One region of the Paenibacillus sp. WLX1005 genome, then DNA from elsewhere that is predicted to be linked to it. Evidence: a T-box and tRNA genes for the amino acid it is inferred to sense, from the RefSeq annotation. Region 1 holds a T-box; the other holds one or more tRNA genes.
What was found. The T-box of region 1 lies ahead of ACE3MZ_RS11115 (glutamine--tRNA ligase/YqeY domain fusion protein). A T-box ahead of a tRNA ligase gene usually reads a tRNA of that ligase, here a tRNA-Gln.

Region 1 (3,404 bases):
ATCGGCTATCGGTCACAAAATAACCATGCCGGATAAATTGATAATGTGCCTCAGGATCAGGATGAAGGAGCATCGGCTCTGCTACAGCATGTTTCATCACAATACGCGAATCCGAGCGAACGCGATGATGCCATGGATCATCTTCAACTTTATTATGTTCTGTATGAGATTCGGCATCTGGCTTCACACCTTCGTCTACATTGATATCCTCATTAACTTTAACATGTTTACTTCCTTCAAGAACTTGGCTTGTGTTACTATCGTGTTTCACTTCACTCTCTTCCGTAAGCAATGAGTGATATACATGCACTTCTACCGGAACTGCATGATGCGCAGCTACCCAGTGAATCGTTGATTTTACTTTACGTGCGTCAAAGCCACTTCCACTTCGAGTGTCAGGATCATACGTACAATGCACTTCGCTGATTTCTCCTGTGTCTGGATCATGCAGAATACGTTGGCAGCGGATAAAATACGCCCCTTTCAGCCGTACTTCCACACCCGGCGATAACCGATGGAAACCGCGCTCTGGCACTTCCATCACATCCTCGCGCTCAATCCAGATCTCGCGTGTGAATGGAAGCAGACGTGTACCCCTATGTTCCTGTTGCGGATGATTCTCTACTTCCAGCCATTCCGTAGCGGCTGCATCGTAGTTCGTAATGATCACTTTAACCGGATTCAGAACGACCATGGCAGATATGGCTTTGGGCTTGAGATCCTGACGAACAGCATGCTCTAGCATGCCCAGATCTACGGTAGTGTTTGCCCGAATCATACCAACATCACGAAAAAAGGCATGAATGCTATCCGCAGTATACCCGCGACGACGCATCCCTTGTAACGTTGGCAACCGCGGATCATCCCAGCCATCCACATATCCGCCTTCCACAAGCTGCCGCAAATAGCGCTTGCTCGTTACTACACCGCTAATATTCAATCGTCCAAACTCACGTTGCTTCGGCGGCTCGGCAATGTCCAGCTCATGCAGCACCCAATCGTACAATGGTCGATGCTCCTTAAATTCAATAGAGCATAACGAATGCGTGATGCCTTCCTTCCAATCCTGAATCGGATGAGCAAAATCATACATCGGGTATATGCACCACTCTTTGCCTGTACGGTAATGCGGAGTATGAATGATCCGATACAGCACAGGGTCACGCAAATTCATATTGGGCGATCCCATATCAATACGCGCACGCAGCACCTTTTCTCCAGTAGCAAATTGACCAGCACGCATGGCAGACAACAGCTTCAGATTCTCCTCGATACTACGGTTACGATAGGGGCTGTCTGTTCCTTTTTCGGTTAGTGTACCCCTGTATTGCGCCATTTCCACTGGGGTCAGGTCGCATACATATGCTTTTCCTTTGTTAATCAGTTGTATCGCGGCAGCGTAATACTCCTCGCTATAATCGGAACCGTAATGCACCGCTGGACGATAACCGAGCCATGCCAGATCACGAATAATCGCGTGTACGTACTCTTCATCCTCCTTGAGCGGATTCGTATCATCGAACCGCAGAACGAAGTTGCCATCAAACTGTTGCGCCATACTCACATTCAAAATAATGGCAAAGGCGCTGCCGATATGCAAATAACCGTTTGGCTCCGGCGGAAAGCGTGTGGCGATCGGGCGACTGAATGTGCCCGCTGCTACATCTTCTTTTATGATGCGAGTAATAAAATGCTCATGCTCAGCAGGTTCGTGTTCGATAAAATGGGTTTTATCCGTATTTAACATGATGATGGGGTGACCTCCTTCAAGTGTGAGGAAACGATGAATCGTATTGGTAGCTACATATGAACGGCATACTGCTACTCATTGATTTCCCAATTGGCAATCCACTATGACCGTGTGAAGAACTCGTCTCCACACATGCCATAAAACAAAAAAATCCCACCTCCAAGACATTTGTCTTGGGGACGAGATTGTGATCGCGGTGCCACCCCAGTTCGCGGCTGCATCACTGCATCCGCCTTGTCGGGTACGTCGTCGTGCCGCCTATCATTCCATATGACTCATATGGCGATACAAGAAACGCCGATTATACCCCAGCTCTGTAACAGGAGCGCCTGTCATACCATCCCCGCTGACCGGTTCCGATATGCTGCTCAGAGGCTTGTTTCGACTGGATTGCTTTCACCCCTTCTCAGCTACCGGAGCTCTCTGTTGAAGCGCAAATCAAGTCTACTCTTCTCATCATCGCATGTAATATGGATTTTATTGTACTGTCAGTTGTTAGGTTTGGCAACTATTGGATAATGAGGACTGGAGCTTCTTTATGACTTCTTGTTCTTTTGTCGTGCTCGAAAACGACGAACCTTCATCAGATTGCCGCATAACTTGTCATCGCAATAGCGCTTCGTTCGGCTACGTGTATCATCGTAAAAGACCCAACGGCAATCCGGGTTATCGCAATGACGGATACGCCGAGCATCGCCATGTAACAATGTTGCTGCAAAATCAGCTACAATCTCCGCCGCTACCATATCCCAACCTGTCTGCTGACACACATAATGTAGCGTTAGCTGCTCCTTGTCCATCTGTAGTTGTCGTTGCAACGAAACACCTGCCAACATGTCATTCAAATACTGCATATGCTTGGCAGACAACGATTCGCCTGTAGCCACTTCTGCTGCTGTTTTGCTTAGTTGCGCACGTAATGTACATAACATGGCTAGTTGCTGCTCATTCGCCGGTACATCTGCCTTCAGCTGATGCTGCTCCAGAAAACGCTGCTGCCATGTAGGTAGCGGCAATTTGTCTTCGTCATGCTTGCCTTCCTTCCAGTCGTGATAATCGCTATTCAAAAAATCAGTCCACATCATATCCATAATTATTCACCTATCCTGTCGTTATTGCTCATATATGATTGTAATTTTATTTACTAGCTCATGCTTTACTAGTGTATGTTACTAGTTAGCGGAACATTTGATCATACGCATTCAATGTAAATATGTTAGATCCATCAATATACTAGTCTTAGATACATCAATACATCTGTCATAGATACACCCGACGTAACTATCTTAAATAAAATAGATGGTTACGTATATTCTATTATGTTTAATACTATTGTAACGATCTATGAGTGAGATAGAAAGCTACATTTACACATAACATCTCTGTAAGCACCATTTTTACACTCATAATGTCGCTACTATTTTCTAAATGAGGTTTCCACCAATCTTCTGCTGCTTCACAGATCGTCCACTATACGGGATACAACCCGAAGGAGGCAATATGATGAGTAAGCTCAAAGTGGATCTGTTATTACTGCAAAAGGATCAAATCTGGAAGGATGAAGACTGGATTGTTCCGCTCTCACTAGCTTTGGAAGGCTTGACTGCTCAGCAAGCGGCATGGCAACCGCAAGGCGATAATTTGACGATTCGTC
Region 2 (3,404 bases), 2.2 Mb from region 1:
TTTTGCACGCAAACTATTAATCACACGAGGTGACCCGGATGACTTCATCTACCGCACGTATCACAGCCCTCGGAACCTATGTTCCGGAAAAAAGACTAACCAACAACGATCTTGAACAACTGGTCGATACTTCAGACGATTGGATTGTCCAGCGCACCGGCATTCGCGAAAGACGCGTAGCCGCTCCAGATCAATTCAGTTCCTCTCTCGGTATTGAAGCCGTCCAAAACATGCTATCTCACTACAATGTAACTATCGAAGATGTCGATCTTGTACTAGTCGCAACGACCACATCTGACTATGTATTTCCAAGCGTAGCCGCCCAGATTCAAGCACACTTCAAAATCAAACGTGCTGGCGTATTCGATCTCAATGCCACCTGTGCTGGTTTTGTATATGGTCTCCATATGGCAAATAGCTTTATCACCTCTGGTCTACACCGCAAAGTTTTGGTAATTGCTAGCGAAACGATGACCAAAACATTGGACTACACCGACCGCAGCACCTGCATCCTGTTCGGCGATGGCGCTGGAGCAGCACTGGTTGAGTATGATGCACATCAACCAAGTTTTATCGATGTCTTTATGGATAGCGACGGTGGTGGTGCTCACCATGTATACCGTAGCGGTTTATCCACTGAAGTAAACAACAACCCAATGGAAGGCAACGGCAAAATATTTCAAAATGGACGCGAAGTGTACAAATGGGCAGTTCGCACCGTTCCACAAGGAATCCGCCAATTGCTACAAAATGCCGACAAAACGATATCCGACATAAACTGGTTCGTACCTCATAGCGCCAACCTAAAAATGATCGATTCCATTTGCGAAAAATCCGGCATTTCTCCCCAACATACATTAACCAGTGCCGAATGGTACGGCAACACATCATCCGCCTCCATTCCACTTGCTCTACAACAAGGCTTACTAGACAACAAAGTCCAAACCGATGATACTATCCTACTCTACGGCTTCGGCGCAGGATTAACCCAAATGGGAATGCTCATCCGCTGGAATCCCAACCTAAAATAAGCTTGACCATATATGAAAGATACAGCACACAGTACACAAAATGATGAATCATATATAATGACAAGTCACTTACAATGATGAACAAAACATGATGAACAAAACATGATGAACAAAACATGATGAACAAAACATGATGAACAAAACATGATGAACAAAACATGATGAACAAAACATGATGAACAAAACATGATGAACAAAACATGATGAACAAAACATGATGAACAAAACATGATGAACAAAACATGATGAACAAAACAAAAAGAGGATGTCTGATGTTAACATCAGACATCCTCTTTTTTTATAAAGCGGGTGATGGGAATCGAACCCACGCTACCAGCTTGGAAGGCTGGAGTTCTACCATTGAACTACACCCGCGAACCAAAAGTTAAGGCTACATACTATCTTACGATCATCATAACAATAAGTAATTGACGATCTAACAGCATATCAAGCCCAAAACAAAAGCACCATTCATTGAAACTCAAGAAGCTTAAAGCTTCTTACACTTCCAACCCGGTACTTACCTAAAATGTATATGGAGCGGACGACGGGAATCGAACCCGCGACCCTCGCCTTGGCAAGGCGATGCTCTACCGCTGAGCCACGTCCGCATAAAAATGGTGCGGTCGAGAGGACTCGAACCTCCACGGGGGTAAGCCCACACGGACCTGAACCGTGCGCGTCTGCCAATTCCGCCACGACCGCATACTAAGAAATAAAACTATTCCATCTACAAAATGTAAATGGTGAGCCATGAAGGACTCGAACCTTCGACACCCTGATTAAAAGTCAGGTGCTCTACCAACTGAGCTAATGGCTCTCAATAAAAAATCAAATGGCAGGGGATACAGGATTTGAACCTGTGCATGACGGAGTCAAAGTCCGTTGCCTTACCGCTTGGCTAATCCCCTATAAAATATAGAAGAAATGGGGCGATCGACGGGAATTGAACCCGCGAATGTCGGAGTCACAGTCCGATGCGTTAACCCCTTCGCCACGACCGCCATGATATACAATTTATTATCTTATTCGAAAAATAAAATAATGGTGCCGGCGAGAGGATTTGAACCCCCGACCTACTGATTACAAGTCAGTTGCTCTACCAACTGAGCTACACCGGCATAATTTAACTTCAAAACTGATCTTACTTGTTTCCCCAAAAGGGAATACGCTTGGCAACGTCCTACTCTCCCAGGACCCTGCGGTCCAAGTACCATCGGCGCTGGAGGGCTTAACGGTCGTGTTCGGGATGGGTACGTGTGGAACCCCTCCGCCATCATCACCAAACGTGCAGATGTGTTAATCACCTGAAAACTGAATCCGAAACGATTCATCGCGTGTTTAGAATCTTGGATAAGCCCTCGACCGATTAGTATTGGTCAGCTCCATGCATTGCTGCACTTCCACCCCCAACCTATCAACCTCGTCGTCTTCAAGGGGTCTTACTAACTTGGGAAATCTCATCTTGAGGGGGGCTTCACGCTTAGATGCTTTCAGCGCTTATCCCGTCCGCACGTAGCTACCCAGCGATGCTCCTGGCGGAACAACTGGTACACCAGCGGTGCGTCCATCCCGGTCCTCTCGTACTAAGGACAGCTCCTCTCAAATTTCCTACGCCCACGACAGATAGGGACCGAACTGTCTCACGACGTTCTGAACCCAGCTCGCGTACCGCTTTAATGGGCGAACAGCCCAACCCTTGGGACCTACTTCAGCCCCAGGATGCGATGAGCCGACATCGAGGTGCCAAACCTCCCCGTCGATGTGGACTCTTGGGGGAGATAAGCCTGTTATCCCCAGGGTAGCTTTTATCCGTTGAGCGATGGCCCTTCCATGCGGTACCACCGGATCACTAAGCCCGACTTTCGTCCCTGCTCGACTTGTAGGTCTCGCAGTCAAGCTCCCTTTTGCCTTTGCACTCTTCGAATGATTTCCAACCATTCTGGGGGAACCTTAGGGCGCCTCCGTTACATTTTAGGAGGCGACCGCCCCAGTCAAACTGCCCACCTGACACGGTCCCCGTACCGGATCACGGTACTAGGTTAGAACTCAGATGCGATCAGGGTGGTATCCCAACGGCGCCTCCAAGGAAGCTTGCGCTCCCTCTTCCAAGGCTCCCACCTATCCTGTACAAATCGCACCCCAGTTCAATATCAAGCTGCAGTAAAGCTCCATGGGGTCTTTCCGTCTTGTCGCGGGTAACCTGCATCTTCACAGGTATTAAAATTTCACCGGATCTCTCGTTGAGACAGCGCCCAAATCGTTACGCCATTCGTGCGGGTCAGAATTTACCTGACAAGGAATTTCGCTACCTTAGGACCGTTATAGTTACGGCCGCCGTTTACTGGGGCTTCGGTTCATAGCTTCGCCCGA

Region 2: it encodes a tRNA-Gln, which carries the amino acid that the T-box ahead of ACE3MZ_RS11115 (glutamine--tRNA ligase/YqeY domain fusion protein) is inferred to sense. The anticodon was not compared.

Annotation. Positions count from the first base shown of each region.
Region 1 is NZ_CP176756.1:2,563,218-2,566,621, reverse strand. Features, by position in the region: gene ACE3MZ_RS11115 (glutamine--tRNA ligase/YqeY domain fusion protein) at 1-1,747, opposite strand, end outside; T-box leader at 1,923-2,219, opposite strand; gene ACE3MZ_RS11110 (CGNR zinc finger domain-containing protein) at 2,287-2,841, opposite strand; gene ACE3MZ_RS11105 (DinB family protein) at 3,251-3,404, shown strand, end outside.
Region 2 is NZ_CP176756.1:4,729,459-4,732,862, forward strand. Features, by position in the region: gene ACE3MZ_RS20245 (ketoacyl-ACP synthase III) at 39-1,031, shown strand; tRNA gene ACE3MZ_RS20250 (tRNA-Gly) at 1,336-1,406, opposite strand; tRNA gene ACE3MZ_RS20255 (tRNA-Gly) at 1,568-1,642, opposite strand; tRNA gene ACE3MZ_RS20260 (tRNA-Leu) at 1,650-1,736, opposite strand; tRNA gene ACE3MZ_RS20265 (tRNA-Lys) at 1,776-1,851, opposite strand; tRNA gene ACE3MZ_RS20270 (tRNA-Gln) at 1,868-1,942, opposite strand; tRNA gene ACE3MZ_RS20275 (tRNA-His) at 1,960-2,035, opposite strand; tRNA gene ACE3MZ_RS20280 (tRNA-Thr) at 2,077-2,152, opposite strand; rRNA gene rrf (5S ribosomal RNA) at 2,202-2,318, opposite strand; rRNA gene ACE3MZ_RS20290 (23S ribosomal RNA) at 2,381-3,404, opposite strand, start outside.